Regions from separate parts of the Halomonas qaidamensis genome, predicted to be linked through region 2. Evidence: predicted binding sites of a transcription regulator. Region 2 holds the regulator's gene; the other holds the start of a gene.
What was found. The regulator PhoB, encoded in region 2, activates phosphate uptake and scavenging genes when phosphate is short. The targets are predictions, from matches to a motif close to TGTCATANNNNTGTCANA.

Region 1: the regulator PhoB is predicted to act here: its motif matches at 2,150-2,167, upstream of ppk1 (polyphosphate kinase 1).

What each region holds. Positions count from the first base shown of each region.
Region 1 is NZ_CP080627.1:579,642-587,689, reverse strand. It holds gene tatC (twin-arginine translocase subunit TatC) at 1-140, shown strand, start outside; gene elbB (isoprenoid biosynthesis glyoxalase ElbB) at 265-924, opposite strand; gene hemB (porphobilinogen synthase) at 1,121-2,128, shown strand; gene ppk1 (polyphosphate kinase 1) at 2,278-4,470, shown strand; gene metE (5-methyltetrahydropteroyltriglutamate--homocysteine S-methyltransferase) at 4,627-6,924, opposite strand; gene K1Y77_RS02775 (LysR family transcriptional regulator) at 7,024-7,962, shown strand; gene K1Y77_RS02770 (ATP-binding protein) at 7,925-8,048, opposite strand, start outside.
Region 2 is NZ_CP080627.1:3,691,069-3,699,116, reverse strand. It holds gene K1Y77_RS16675 (NAD(P)/FAD-dependent oxidoreductase) at 1-480, opposite strand, end outside; gene K1Y77_RS16670 (chorismate--pyruvate lyase family protein) at 568-1,164, shown strand; gene ubiA (4-hydroxybenzoate octaprenyltransferase) at 1,199-2,089, shown strand; gene phoB (phosphate regulon transcriptional regulator PhoB) at 2,213-2,902, shown strand; gene phoR (phosphate regulon sensor histidine kinase PhoR) at 2,905-4,212, shown strand; gene K1Y77_RS16650 (hypothetical protein) at 4,511-4,840, shown strand; gene K1Y77_RS16645 (hypothetical protein) at 5,308-5,628, shown strand; gene K1Y77_RS16640 (copper chaperone PCu(A)C) at 5,742-6,221, opposite strand; gene cysZ (sulfate transporter CysZ) at 6,346-7,080, opposite strand; gene phoU (phosphate signaling complex protein PhoU) at 7,148-7,873, opposite strand; gene pstB (phosphate ABC transporter ATP-binding protein PstB) at 7,904-8,048, opposite strand, start outside.

The DNA.
Region 1 (8,048 bases), 660 kb from region 2:
TGCTGCTTACCCCTCCCGATATTATTTCTCAAAGTCTGTTAGCCATACCGATGTATCTACTTTATGAAGTGGGCCTACTGTTTGGCAGATTGGTACGCCGTAAGGCAAAGGCAGATGACGCTGAGGAACAAGAGACCTAAAAGCACTATTAAAGATACACTGCTCAAAAAAAGCCTCTGCCATTGAAAAATGACAGAGGCTTTTTGCTCTTCATACGAGAGGCTTTTTGCCCTTCATACGCATAGTTCGGTTACCTAGAGAGCACTAGCCCATCATTTCATCCATGCGGTCTACCAACTTAAAAATACCTGTGGCGGCCTCGCTGATACGGGTGGCAAGCATATAAGCAGGCGTTGTGACTACCCGGTGCTCATGATCCACCACGATCTCTTCAACGCCGCAGCTACGATGCAGGCCACCCATCGCACTAATAGCACCTGAGACACCCGGATCATGGCCAACAGTAACGGCCACACCCTCGCCCAAAAGGCGTGGCACCAGAACCGGTGCAATACACATCAGACCAATGGGCTTTGCCTCTTCTTTAAAACCTATCAGTGCTTCTTTTACGCTCTCAAGTACCTGCATGTTGTCACCCTGATCGGCAAAATCAGACAGGTTTTTAGCGACACCAAACCCACCAGGCACAATAACCGCATCAAAGTCGTTAGCGTCTAGCTCAGTAATTGGACTAATATCACCACGAGCAAGGCGCGCTGACTCCTGCAGCACATTTCGCTGTTCACCATCTACAGGCTCTTGAGTTATATGGTTAATCACATGGTGCTGAGCGACATCCGGCGCAAAGCAACGATAGCCAATCCCCAACTGATCAAGGCGCAGCAGCGTTAACGTTGTTTCGTAGATTTCAGAGCCATCAAAAACGCCGCAGCCTGCTAATACGATTGCTACCTGTTTTGTCATACTTATCTCCTTATTGTAGCGCTTATTATCGCGGTTAAATCGTCGCCGCTTTGCGTCGCCGAGCAGCTCACTTTAGTCAGTCTATAAAGCCACTACAAGCCAGCTATCACAAGCTCGCTTTCGCTGTAGTACAAGACTGATATACTCACATTAAGCCTTTTAGGGCATCCACTTTGTGACTGTTTGGAGAACGCCGTTGAACACCTCTGCCCCCCGCCACTTCCCTGCTACACGACTACGCCGTATGCGACGTGACGATTTCTCCCGTCGCTTAATGCAAGAGTCAACATTAACGCCCAATGATTTGATTTTGCCGGTTTTCGTACTCGAAGGCGAAAATCAGCGTGAAGCGGTTGCCTCTATGCCTGGTGTTGAGCGTCTTTCCATCGATCTGTTGATTGAGCAAGCACGGGAAGCTTATGCGCTCGGCATTCCCGCTTTAGCTCTATTCCCTGTTATCGGTGCAGAGCAAAAAAGCGAGTTGGCAGAAGAGGCTTATAACTCCAGCGGCCTTGTACAGCGCAGCGTGCGGGCGCTAAAAGAAGCGCTCCCTGAGCTTGGCATTATTACCGATGTGGCTCTTGATCCGTATACCAGCCACGGCCAGGACGGCATTCTTGATGAGCATGGCTATGTGCAAAACGATCGTACGGTAGACACCCTGCTCAAACAGGCGCTCTCTCATGCCGAAGCAGGTGCCGATGTAGTAGCGCCTTCCGATATGATGGACGGTCGTATCGGTGCCATTCGCCAAGTGCTAGAGCAGGAACACCTGCATAATGTGCGCATTATGGCGTATAGCGCCAAGTATGCCTCTAAATATTATGGCCCCTTCCGCGACGCCGTGGGCTCTGCCGCCAACCTTGGCAAAGCGGATAAACGCACTTACCAAATGGATCCTGCCAATAGCGATGAAGCGCTGCATGAAGTCGCTATGGATATCGCCGAGGGTGCCGATATGGTGATGGTGAAACCCGGCATGCCTTACTTAGATATTGTACGTCGTGTAAAAAGCGAACTTCAGGTACCTACGTTCGCTTACCAAGTGAGCGGCGAATACGCAATGCATCGCGCCGCTTTCGATAATGGCTGGCTTGAGGCTGAACCAGTGATTCTTGAATCACTAATGTGCTTCAAACGAGCAGGAGCCGACGGCATCTTGACGTATTTTGCGTTAGAAGCTGCACGCTTGTTACAACGATAAAATAACGTCTTACGCTTTAAAGATGACAAACAGGTGACACCTATTTGTCATCTTTTCCCGGCATACTCCCATTAACAATAGTTATCAACGATAGTTATTAACAAGAGCTATCAGGCTATGATGGGTATGAACCACCACCGGGGGCAACCATGGACGATCAGTCAATAGATTCCACTCCAGCAGTTTCAAACGAGCCCACCAGTGGCGAAGGTGATATTTTACCATTGCGCATTAATCGTACGCCTACTGGCGTTCACGCCAGAGAATCGCACTCAGAAGCTGACTTGGATGACCCTCAGCTTTATTTCAATCGTGAACTGTCCCATCTGCAGTTCAATATTCGCGTACTTGAACAAGCACTTGATGATGCGCATCCGCTACTCAATCGGTTGATGTTTTTGCTGATATTTTCATCCAACATGGATGAGTTTTTTGAGATCAGGGTTGCTGGGCTTAAACACCAAATGGCACTAGGTGACGATACCACTGCCGCCGATGGTCGCTTGCCTAAAGCTTTACTAGCTGAAATTTCCGAAATCGCGCATCAGCAAATTGCACGTCAATACCAGATATTAAATGATATTTTGCTGCCTGCCTTAGAAGCGCAAGGCCTACGTTTCCGTCGTCGCGATCAGTGGACCGACGAACAAAAAGCCTGGGTACATGCGTTCTTTGATAATGAAATCATGCCGGTGATCAGCCCTATCGGCCTAGATCCTTCGCACCCATTCCCACGGCTAGTTAATAAAAGCCTCAACTTCATTGTTGAACTAGAAGGAAAGGATGCCTTTGGTCGCGCTGGTGGCATGGCAATCCTTCCTGCGCCTCGCTCGCTGCCTCGCTTAATGGCGTTACCAAAGGAGCTGTGCGCTGAAGGTTTTTCTGAGTATATTTTCTTATCGTCGATGATTCACGCCCATGCCGAGGAACTATTCCCCGGTATGCGTGTGCGCGGTTGTTATCAGTTCCGGCTGACCCGCAATGCCGATATGACCGTCGACCCCGAAGAAGTCTCAGATCTGGCATCTGCGTTACGTGGCGAACTATTGGCGCGTCGCTATGGTAGTGGCGTAAGGCTTGAGGTTGCCGACAATTGCCCAGATGACTTAACCAGCTTTTTATTACGTCAGTTTGAATTAGAAAATAGCGATTTATACCGTGTCCAAGGGCCGGTGAATTTGACTCGCATGATGGCTGTATTGGGCGATGTCGACCGCCCAGAGCTACTTTACCGCCCTTATTCGCCTAGCGTGCCAAAAGCACTGAAAGGCGGCAGCCTGTTTAGTGCGATTGCCAAAAGCGATATTTTGCTCCACCACCCGTTCCAGTCCTTTTCGCCTATCGAAGATTTACTGCGCGAAGCCGCCCGCGACCCCGACGTACTGGCCATCAAGCAGACGTTGTATCGCACTGGTGCTGATTCAACAATAGTCAGCGCGCTAGTCGATGCCGCTAGCCAAGGTAAAGAAGTTACCGTAGTTATTGAGCTACGGGCACGGTTTGATGAGGCGGATAATCTACAGCTAGCATCGCGCTTGCAAGAAGCTGGCGCCATTGTGATTTACGGCATTATGGCCTATAAAACCCACGCTAAAATGCTGCATATTGTGCGGCGTGAGAAAGGCGAACTGCGCCACTACGCACATTTAGGCACTGGCAACTACCACTCTAAGACCGCAAAACTGTATACCGATTACAGCCTACTGACCGCCAATAAAGCGCTATGCGCCGATGTACATAAAGTCTTCCAGCAGCTTTCTGGCATGGGCCGCGCGCGTAAGATTGATACGCTGTTGCACGCGCCCTTTACACTTCACGAGCGCTTAGTCGAAATGATTGATCGTGAAGCTCAGGTGGCGCTTAGGGGTAAGCGTGGGCATATTATTATTAAGTGCAATTCACTCACCGAACCCAAGCTTATCAAGGCGCTATATCGTGCATCTCAAGCAGGCGTCGAGTGTGACCTGATTATTCGTGGTATGTGTTGTTTGAAACCCGGTGTTGAGGGTATATCAGATAATATTCGCGTAAGGTCGATTATTGGTCGTTTTTTAGAACATACCCGCGTTTTCCACTTTCACAACGACGGCAAATCAGAGACCTGGTGCTCAAGCGCTGATTTTATGTCACGCAATATGTTTCATCGCGTAGAAACCTGCTTTCCGCTGCTGGATAAAAAGCTGGCCACGCGGGTGCGTAAAGACTTGGAGACCTATCTAGTCGATAACTGCCAAAGCTGGCTGCTTAAAAGCGATGGCAGTTATCAGCTACAAGACCCTGGCAATGGTGACGCGATTAGTGCCCAGGAAACGCTGCTCTATGCCTATGCCTCAAAAAGCTAGCCATCACCGCTAGATACACAATAAGCCCCGTTGCCTGTTGCAGCGGGGCTTAAATGCCAATTAGCTATGTAGTCAGAATTAGCTTTTGGCACCCATACTTACTTATCTAGCGGATGATCGGTTAATGCTGGTTCTACCACGTTACACTTATCGTCTTTACGCATAACGCTCACGCAGTTGATTTGCAGCTTCCACCATATTAGCCAATGCAGGCTCCACTTCTGTCCAGCCACGGGTTTTCAGACCACAATCAGGGTTTACCCATAGCCGCTCAGCAGGAATTTTTTCCAGCGCTTTTTCCATCAACGCCACCATCCATGCGACATCTGGAATATTGGGCGTATGGATATCATAAACTCCCGGCCCAATTTCGTTCGGGTAAGCAAAATCCTGGAAAGCGTCCAGCAGTTCCATATCGGAACGTGAGGTTTCAATGGTGATCACATCCGCATCTAGCGCGGCGATGGCCCCAATGATGTCGTTAAACTCCGAGTAGCACATATGCGTATGAATTTGGGTGCTGTCTGCAACGCCTGCAGCGCTTAGCTGGAAGCTTTCTACTGCCCAATCCAAATAGGATTGCCACTCGTTCTGCCGCAGCGGTAAGCCTTCACGTAGCGCGGGCTCGTCAATTTGAATGATCTGAATACCCGCTTTTTCCAAATCGACAACTTCGTCACGCAGTGCCAGCGCAATCTGACGGCAGGTGGTTGCGCGGGGCTGATCATTACGCACAAACGACCATTGTAAAATCGTCACAGGCCCTGTCAGCATGCCTTTCATGGGTTTTTCGGTGAGCGATTGAGCGTATTCACTCCAGCAAACGGTCATTGGTTTGGGGCGAGAAACGTCACCGAAAATAATCGGCGGTTTTACGCAGCGGGAACCATAGCTTTGCACCCAGCCAAAGCGCGTAAAAGCAAAGCCATCAAGTTGTTCACCAAAGTACTCCACCATGTCGTTGCGCTCGGCTTCACCGTGAACGGGCACATCTAGACCAAGCGCTTCCTGGCGCTCAACGACATATGCGATCTCTTCGCGCATACGCGCTTCGTAATCTGCCTGGCTCAGCTCACCGGCTTTAAATGCCCGACGGGCGGCGCGTATTTCACCTGTTTGCGGAAAAGAGCCAATGGTGGTGGTGGGAAACAGTGGCAGTGCAAGCGCTCGACGCTGAGACACGCTGCGCTGGGCATAAGGCGACTGACGCTGACTATCTTGAGCCGTTATCGCCGACAAACGGCCACTCACGGCAGGCTGATGAATGCGACGCGATTCCCGGCGCGTATCCAAGGCACGCGTTGCCTCACTCACCCGCTGTTCATCAACCGGTGTGGCTCGGTTATCAATCAGCCGGGTAAGAGTCACTACTTCATCCAGTTTTTGACGCGCAAATGCCAACCAGCTGGTTAGTTCACTATCCAGTTCAGTTTCTTGAACCAAGTCTACCGGCACATGCAACAATGAGCAGCTGGGTGCCAGCCATAGTCGCTGCCCTAAACGTACTTTTAGGGGCAGCAGACGCTCTCTTAGGGCCGCCAAATCAGCACGCCAAATATTGCGCCCATCCACCAAGCCAATCGAAAGCACTTGATGAGGGCTTAAACGATCAACCACGCTCTCTACCTGTTCGGCTCCACGCACAGCATCAATATGCAATCCCGCTACTGGCAGGCGTGTCGTAAGCGAAAGGTTATCACCTAACCCACCAAAGTAAGTGGCAACAAGCAATTTTAGCGGGGCTGATTGTAGGCGATGATAAGCACGTTCGTAAGCCTGTTGCCACGCTAAGGGCAGGTCTTGCACCAAAGCAGGCTCGTCTAGCTGCACCCACTCAATGCCTTGTGTCGCTAAGCGAGAAAGAACTTCGCTGTATACATCCAGCACACTATCCAACAAGCTCAGCCGATCGAACTCACCACCTTTGGCTTTACCCAACCACAGCCAAGTGAGCGGGCCAGTCAGCGTCACTTTCGGCGTAAAACCTGCCTGTAAGGCCTCATTAACTTCGTTGAATAAGCGGTCAGATGCTAAAGTAAACGCCTGCCCATCATGCAATTCAGGGACTAGGTAATGGTAATTAGTGTCAAAATACTTAGTCATTTCACAGGCGGCGGCAGGCTCACCGCTTGGGGCTCGGCCACGGGCCATACGAAAAGCGGTATCTAAATCAACGTTGCCTTCACTCACTTCGTGCTGCGCATTAAAACGTGCGGGGACCGCTCCCAGCATGACGGAAACATTAAGTACTTGGTCATAAAACGCAAAATCGCCAACGCTGACAAAGTCGAGGCCAGCGTTTTGCTGGGTCTGCCAGTGAGAGAGCCTCAATGCCTGCCCTGTTGTTTCAAGCTCGTCCCGTGAGATGTCTCCTTTCCAATAGGCTTCGGTGGCTTTTTTAAGTTCGCGCTGAGCGCCAATCCGGGGATAGCCGAGAATATGAGAAACTGTCATGATGGAACCTTTAAACATGAATGATTTCGCACAGTCTGCTTATCTTAAAATCATGAATCAAACTAAAGTTTTTAATACAAAACATGAAAAATACTCACAATGATTGAATTACGCCATTTGCGCACGCTGCTCGCCCTGCGGGAAACCGGTTCTTTAGTGGAGGCTGCTGAGCGGGTTCACCTAACCCAGTCGGCGCTTTCCCATCAGTTAAAAGATTTGGAAGGCCGCGTTGACAGCGCACTGTTTGTACGTAAAACACGCCCAGTGGAATTCACTAGAGCGGGGCTTCGCCTGTTGGCACTGGCAGATGAGATTTTGCCTGAAGTACGTAAGGCTGAGCGTGACTTAGCGCGCTTGGCAGGTACGGAGCAGGGTCGGCTGCATATGGCCATCGAGTGCCACAGCTGTTTCCAATGGCTGATGCCAACCGTGGATTACTTTCGCGATCACTGGCCAGAGGTCGAAATTGATATACCCAGTGGCCACCACTTCGACCCGCTGCCTGCCCTTGCTAGAGAGCAGTTAGACCTGGTGATCACCGCCGATCCTCAGCCATTGGAAGGAGTACACTACGCGCCGCTGTTTCGTTATGAAGGTCTGCTAGCGGTTGCTCGACAGCACTCTTTTGCAGGCCGTCCGTTTATCGAACCAAAAGCATTAGCCGAGGAAACACTAATCACCTATCCGGTCGAACACGCTCGGCTGGATGTGTTTACCCAATTTTTGGCTCCCGCCAATGTTCGACCAAAAGAAATCCGCACTGCAGAGCTCACCATCATGATGATGCAGCTCGTTGCCAGCGGTCGAGGCGTCTGTGCACTGCCCAACTGGGCACTCACCGAGTATTTAGAGCGGGATTATGTTAGCGCCGTAAAACTGGGCGAGAACGGCATTTGGAGCACGCTTTATGCCGCTATTCGAGAGGAGAATTTAGAAGCGCCTTGGATGCAGGACTTTTTGCGCACCGCTAAAGAGACCTCATTTGCAGTGCTATCAGGCATTAAGCCGGCGACTCGCGACGAGGAATCAGCAACGTAAAACGCGCGCCACCAAGTGTAGGGCTGGTATCAACAGTGACGCTACCCCCGTGGCCTGCCATAATTTTTTGCACAATGGACAGACCC
Region 2 (8,048 bases):
TACCCGTGCAGGCGCTGCCGCCAAGGCATCATAAAAGCGGCGATACTCGTCTAAATCGTTCACCGTAAAGCACCGTTTGGCGACGTTTTCCGGCACGCTAAAGGGTGTACGTGGCGCCGCGCCAGTCGCTAGTACAAGGTCATCGTAGTGAAGCTGATGACCGTTACTGAGTACTATGCGCTGGTTATCCACATGCAGGTGTACGACCTGGGTGTGGGTAATTAGCTCGGCATTAAGCTCTTCGGCAACGTCGCGGGCGCTGCGCTGTGCCAGCTGGTCGGGCGTTAAGCGCTTCGCAAAGCCGGTGGAGAGCAGCGGTTTACTGTAATCATCGCCGCTATCCGCGCTGATGAGGGTAATGGTGCGTGTATCGCCTTGCCGGCGCAAGGCTCGTGCAAGGCCAATCCCCGCCATGCCAGTGCCAATAATAATCAGCGCTGAATGTGAGTTGGACAGTAGTTGTGTATCGATTGCGGGCATGCAGTCACCAAAAGTCGGTGGAACAAAAGCCAGTATGGTCACCATGTTACACTAGCTCTATATGTATTGACCGCCTCGGAGACCCTGGTGAACGCCCCTACTTTTCGGCAAGCCTCTCTAGTCCCTCACCAACTCGTTACTCATCGACTATTTACTCATTGGCTACCCGTTGCGGCGGCTCGTCCTGGGATGAGCGCCCCGTGGTGGCAGTGGGTAGCCTCGAAGGATTCCTTGACAACACGGCTAACCGTCGCAGGCGACATCAAGGCGTTTCGGGTGCAACTGCTGCGCCAAACGGTTGGTTTTCCCCTGCGTGATGAAGCGCTGGCGCTTGGCATTGCCCCGCGACGCTATGCCTGGCTAAGGGAAGTGGCACTGTGTGTGGGAAATAAACCTTGGGTGGTTGCGCGCTCGGTAGCGCCACTTAGCCAGTTACAAGGCAAAGGCTTGGAAGGGCTGGGCGAGCGCTCGTTAGGCAGTTGGTTGTTTCGACAGCCCGATCTAGTGCGTGGACCGCTTTACGCTACCCGCCATCAGCCACGTTTTGTCGTCGAACAGTCTGCGCTATTGGCAGACAGTGTATGGGGGCGGCGCTCAGTGTTTCAGCACAGCGGACTGTCGCTATTGGTACAGGAATACTTTTTATCAAGCATGGCAGATGATCTTGACCTGCCTTCGCGCTAGGCTAGTGCCAGCGTATTCTTTTTGAGAGGTAAGCATGGATCGTTCTCTGTTGCGGCCAACGGGATGGGCCCGAGTGGCAGATTTTTTACATTTAATGCGCTTAGATCGCCCGATTGGCACCTGGCTACTGATGTGGCCAACGTTATGGGCGCTTTGGATAGCGGCTGACGGTGTGCCTGAGCGTAATGTGCTGCTAATTTTTATTGCTGGTGTGTATGTGATGCGTGCCGCGGGCTGCGTGGTCAATGATTACGCTGACCGTCACTTTGATGGCCATGTAAAGCGCACTAAGCATCGCCCATTAGCCACTGGGCGTATCAGTGAAACCGAAGCGCAGCTACTGTTTATCGCGCTGGTTGCCGCCGCTTTCGTTTTAGTGTTGCTGACCAACTGGTTTACGGTGCTGCTTTCAATCGGCGGTGTTGTTTTAGCGTTTATTTACCCCTTTATGAAGCGGTATACCCACTTCCCACAAGTGTTTTTAGGAGCGGCGTTTTCTTGGGCGATCCCCATGGCATTCGGTGCAGTATTGGGGTACGTTCCGTTTGAAGCGTGGCTGTTGTTTAGTGCGAACGTTTTATGGACAGTGGCTTACGATACCCAATACGCCATGGTCGACCGCGACGATGACCTTAAAATTGGCATTAAATCTACCGCGGTGCTGTTTGGTAGTGCTGACCGCTTTATCATTGGTGTGCTGCAAGCAGCGACATTGTTGCTACTTGCATGGGTGGGAATACGTGTTGGTTTGGGAGGGTTTTTCTGGCTTGGGTTAACGGGGATGGCCGCTACGTTTGCCCACCAACAGCGGCTAATTGCTGGCCGTGAGCGTGACCGCTGTTTCCAAGCATTTCTAAACAATCACTGGTCTGGCTTATTGATTTTTGCAGGAATAGTACTGAGTTGGTGGCCAATCACTGGCTAAATATCGTCTTTGTCATAGAATTGTCATCAAGTCATGGTGTTATCGTCATTGACATGTCACTGAACTGTTTTGTTGAACTGTTCTTTCGAACCAGTTTTCATTGAACACCGTGAGGCCCCTGGAATGACCGCCAAGACCGTTTTGATTGTCGATGATGAAGCGCCTATCCGCGAAATGATCGCCGTGGCGCTTGAAATGGCTGACTATCGCGTACTTGAAGCGGATAACGCCCAGGATGCCCACGCCATGATGGTTGACCATCAGCCAGATCTACTTTTGCTGGATTGGATGATGCCCGGTACCAGTGGTATTGAACTGGCAAGGCGTTTGAAGCGTGAAGAAGCGACAGCAGAAGTGCCTATAATCATGCTAACCGCCAAAGGCGAAGAGGATAATAAGATTCAGGGGCTTGAAGCTGGCGCTGATGACTATATCACCAAACCTTTTTCGCCCCGTGAGCTGGTAGCGCGCTTAAAAGCAGTGTTACGCCGTACTACGCCTCGTGGCGTCGAAGATCCTATCGAAATCAATGGCTTGCTTTTAGATCCTGTCAGCCATCGGGTGAGCGCTTATGGCAAAGCATTGGAAATGGGGCCGACAGAGTATCGTTTGCTGCAGTTCTTTATGACCCACCAAGAACGCGCTTACACACGTAGCCAGTTACTTGATCAAGTGTGGGGCGGTAACGTGTATGTTGAAGAGCGTACCGTAGACGTCCACATTCGTCGTTTACGCAAGGCCCTCGGGGAAGCCCACCAAAACCTTATTCAAACGGTGCGTGGCACTGGATACCGCTTCTCTGCCCGGGTGTAACCGTGCGTTTGTGGAGCCGAGAACTGTGGCGCTTTGTTTTGTGGGCAATGCTAGGCCTTTTCCTAGGGTGGCTGGTGGCAGTTCCAGGCATCGGTCTAGCGGCGGGCCTTACCGTTTGTCTTGGCTACCATTTACGTCAACTACGTGCGCTATTTAAATGGTTAACGCTTCATCCCCATGATGAACCCCCCGCAGCGAACGGGATATGGGGTGAGCTATTTGATCGCTTGTATCGCTATCAAAAAAGCCAACGGATTACCCAGAACCGCTTACGCGCGACGTTGGCACGTATTCAGGAATCATCTGAAGCAATGCGTGATAGCGTAGTTATGTTGGACCGGCATGGTGACCTAGAGTGGTGGAACAGCGCAGCGACAGAAATGCTGGGCCTACAAACGGCTCATGACCGTGGCCAGCACATTACCAACCTGCTTCGTGACCCAAGATTTATCAGCTATTTTAACGCGTGTAAGTACGGTGAGCCGCTAACCTTGACGTCGCCCATCGATGAACGGCGCATCCTTCAATATCAAATTACCCTTTATGGCGATGATGAACGCTTAGTAATGGCGCGAGATATTACTCGCCTCCATCGTTTAGAGCAGATGCGTCGTGACTTTGTGGCGAACGTTTCCCATGAGCTACGTACCCCGCTTACAGTGTTAACGGGGTATTTAGAAACCTACGGCGAGCTGAAAGATCAGTTGCCGCCGCGGTTAGGTCGCGGGATTGGCCAGATGGAAGAGCAGACTAAACGCATGCAAAATTTGGTCAATGATTTGCTGCTACTTTCGCGGTTAGAAATTGATCAAGGGGGAGAGGATCACCAACCGCTAGCGGTAGGACCGTTACTCGATAGTATCCGCCGCGATGCGCTTGCACTTTCTAATCAACAACACAGTGTTCATGTTGTGCTTGAGAGTGATGCGCGGCTCATTGGTAGCGAACAAGAGCTGCATAGTGCTGTTTCTAACCTTGCCTTTAACGCTGTGCGGTATACCCCAACAGGAAGTCAGATAACGCTTCGCTGGAAAACGCTACCAAATGGTGGCGCCTGCATTGACGTTGATGATGACGGTGAAGGGATAGACCCGGTTCATATTCCACGCCTAACAGAGCGCTTTTACCGTGTTGATAAAGGGCGTAGTACAGCGACGGGTGGCACGGGCCTTGGCCTTGCGATTGTGAAGCATGTACTACTAAGACATGATGCACTGCTACACATTGAATCCCATCCTGGCGAAGGAGCCCTCTTTCGCTGTGTTTTTCCCTCCTCCCGGATTGTTGAAAACGAGCATAGCCTGACATAGGGCTTGTAAATACAAATATTGTATAAGTGTGCCATGCTGTCATATAAGTATGGATACATAATGCTCATGTGCCATTTCTAACCAGTTTGCCTCCCTTATTTCGAAAGACTTATGTTGTGCTTGCGCCTCTGTTTTTTCCTTAAGTTTTTGTTTATTAAAAAATTATTGTTTTTTTTTGGCTTTTGGCATAACGAATGCAAGTATGTGAGTAAGAGAGAACACCACAGGAATTGGTAAGCCGAAAGGCAATCTTTCTTACCATTTAAGCAGTATTGAACAGCGATCGAGGAGATGGAATATGATGTCCAAGGAACTACTCAAGAAAGCTGGTATTTTAAGTGTAGCGTTCGGTCTAGTTGCTAGTCCTGCGGCATTCGCTCAAGAGCCAGCAGACCCAGCGAATAATATTTCTCCAGATGAACAGCCGGTTGGTAGCCAGTCTGATGACGCGTCAGGCACTACCGGAACTGCTGGATCTACAGGAACTGGTGAGTATGACAAACAAGATTTGACCCATGACGAAGGCGATAACGCTAGCGACATGGAACCTAACTCAATGGAACATGGCGAATCAGATGCTGGCTATGACAGCACGGAAGAATTGCCAGAAGAAAATAGTGGCATGTAAGACTTACCCGTCTAGTATTAACTTTAGTAACTGATATTTTCTAAAGTCAGTATAGCTCTTACTCTTATGGATGAGCCATTTAGCAACACGGATGTTTCATTGCACGGATGCTCTTAAATTCAAGGATTGAATTATTCGACGATTATCACGCTGGTTAGGGTTAATTCCAAGGTTGGAGTCCCTCAAATGGATAGGAAGCCAGCAGTGCACATCGCGATCAGTAAGAGTGCTCAAGACCCCACCTAGGTGGGGTCTAATTTTTTGCGTAGATTAATTTTTGTGTGTAGCTCACATTTTATTGGTAGTTGAAAGGGGGTTTATACCCTATTGCCTTGTTAATGCCTGAGTTATAGTGAGTGCTTAGAGCTAATATATTCAAATATAGTGCTTGGTGACTGACAAAAAGGTATCTCGTATTATTAGCCTGTCGGTTACTCCATGTAGTAGGTGGTCAAGGAGTTTTAGGTATGTTGTTGACATCATTCATTAAAAAAGCAGCTGTTGTAGGTTTGTTGTTTGGTCTAATCACTAGCCCAATGGCATTTGCGCAATCTTCTATAGAGCTGAATCAGGAACGCGCTGATAATCAAGAAATTATTCAGCCTGAATCGCGCAATACCTCGGGTCCTGCGAGCTATTCAGCTAAGGATTTAATCAACGATAACGAAAATACGCTGACCTACTCTCCTTCTAGCCGTAATAGCAAAGATGATGAAGAGTCTAAAGCTAAATCAGGTTATCGTGCTGAAGAGCTAAATCGTGAAGAGGGGAGCAGTACACGCTGGTAACCAGTGTGACGGCTAAATTTATGAGGTAAAGCACGCGTTTTTATTAATAAAGCCCCACTTCTATGGGGCTTTTATATGGTGGCACCGCTCAGGGCAATGGCACGCTGTGGTTATTAATGCTGATGATGGTGATCAGCATCTGTGCTTCCTTGCTGGGCATCTTGTACCCAAACCTCTATTTCAATGTCGTCTTGTTGAGCAAACTCTAACGTAATGGGAAAACGCTCACCCTCTACCAGTGGCTGGTGTAAGCCCATTAACATCAGGTGATAGCCGCCACCTGGGCGCATCGTCAGTGTTTCATCTTTAGCGATTTCAATGGCGCTGACATGGCGCATTGTCATCATATCGCCATCCATTTGCATGTCATGCAGCTCAACACTGTCACTCACAGGTGACTGCGCACCAACTAGTGTGACGGGTTCTGTACGAGCTGTAATATCCAGATAAGCGGCACCGTTTACTACGCCAGGAGGAGTTGGTGTGGCAAAAGGGTGAACAATCCTTAACTGGTCGGTTTGAACGTCGTGAGCCGATGCAAAAGAGACGCTGCTAGAGAGGAGAGCCGTCAGCCAGAGTGCGCGGGTCAGCATGGTCGTATTCCTTGTAGGAGCCTTGTTTCTTAACAAGGCTTATGCTTAATCTTGATAACACTAGGTAAGCCAAACAACCTTAAGGTAACAAATAGGTTGGGCTAGCGTTATAGCAGATAGGCCATTAGCGATGAGACGTAATGTCGCGCGTACCACGGTAATGGTCATCCCACATTAATACGGCACCTGCCACCGCGCCGGGAATCAAGAACAGGTTGGCAAGGGGGATCCAGGTCACTAGCATAATTAATCCGCCGTAGGTGAGACTGGGCCACCACTGTTGCGATAGTCGTGTGCGCATATCTCTAAAAGTTATCTTATTGTTATCCATGGGATAATCTAAATAAGTAATCGCCATGATCCAGGCAGAAAAGAGTATCCATAAAATAGGGGCTATCAGGTTTAGGCCGGGTATCCAGCTAATGACAAACAGTATCAGCATACGAGGCAGAATATAGCCGAGTTTGACTAGCTCGCGGCCTAAGGCGTCGACGGCGGTTTTGGCTAGCCCGCGGTCGTCCAGTGGTTCACGCCCTGTCGCTTGGCGTTCTACCTTGGCTGCTAAAAATCCATAGAAAGGTGCGGCAATTAAGTGGGTAACCAGGGTAAAGGTAAAAAAGATTACCAGCAGCAGACTGATAAAGAACAGAGGCCAGATGAGCCATGACAACCACTCTAACCAGCTTGGTACCATCATCATTGCGCTGTCTAGCCAGCCAGAAAAGCGGTTGACTACAAAACTCAGCATGCCAGCATAAACGAAGATATTGACCAGAATGGGTAGGAAAATATAGCGCCGCAAGCCCTTTGTGTACACCAGACGTGTACCACGACTTAGCGCTGTTATCGCATCCAACATGCCTGCTCCTTATAAAAACGCCCAGATAAATTATCTGGGCGTATTGCAGGAGGAATTGAGTGCTAGGTCAAGATTTTTTAAGCACTTGCGGGTCGATAGAATCGGGGTCGCTGTGGCGTATATCTAACCCTTTTACTAGGTAGACGACGTACTCAGCTAGGTTATTGGCATGATCACCCACGCGTTCCAAGGCGCGTAGCACCCACATGATGCTAAGTACGGAGCTAATCGAACGCGAGTCTTCCATCATAAAGGTCATTAGTGAGCGCATGGCGCTACCGTACTCGTCGTCAACGAACTCATCTTCGCGGACAACTTGCATCGCAAGTTCGGTATCAAAACGCGCGAAAGCGGTAAGCGCATCGCGTAACATTTTACGCACATGCTCGCTAATATGGCGCACTTCTACTAGACCGCGAATATTGCCGCTATTTTCGCTTAAAAGTAATGCATTTCGAGCAATTTTGCTGGCTTCGTCGCCGATGCGCTCAAGGTCAGATGTTGCGCGAATCACCGCTAGCACCAAGCGCAAATCGGAAGCCGCTGGCTGACGACGAGCCAGTACGCGGGTGCATTCATCGTCAATCTGCAGTTGCAGGTCGTTTACTTGGCGATCATTATCGCGCACTTTTTCAGCAAGACGGCTATCGCCTTCAAGTAGCGCAAAAACTGCATCTTGCACTTGTTTTTCCACCAGGCCGCCCATGGCCATCAGGTGGGTTTTTAGCTCTTCCAATTCTTGGTTGAATTGGCGAGAGATATGCTGGCTGTGGGTATCGCTCGTAATATCCATTGAGCACTCCTGACGTAATGTCTTTAGGGCCTAGGTAATGCGGCCGGTGATGTAGTTTTCGGTGCGTTGTAAACGCGGGTTGGTGAACACTTGATCCGTTGGCCCGTACTCAATGAGTTCACCGTGCTGCAAAAAAGCCGTGTAGTCAGAAACCCGCGCGGCTTGCTGCATATTG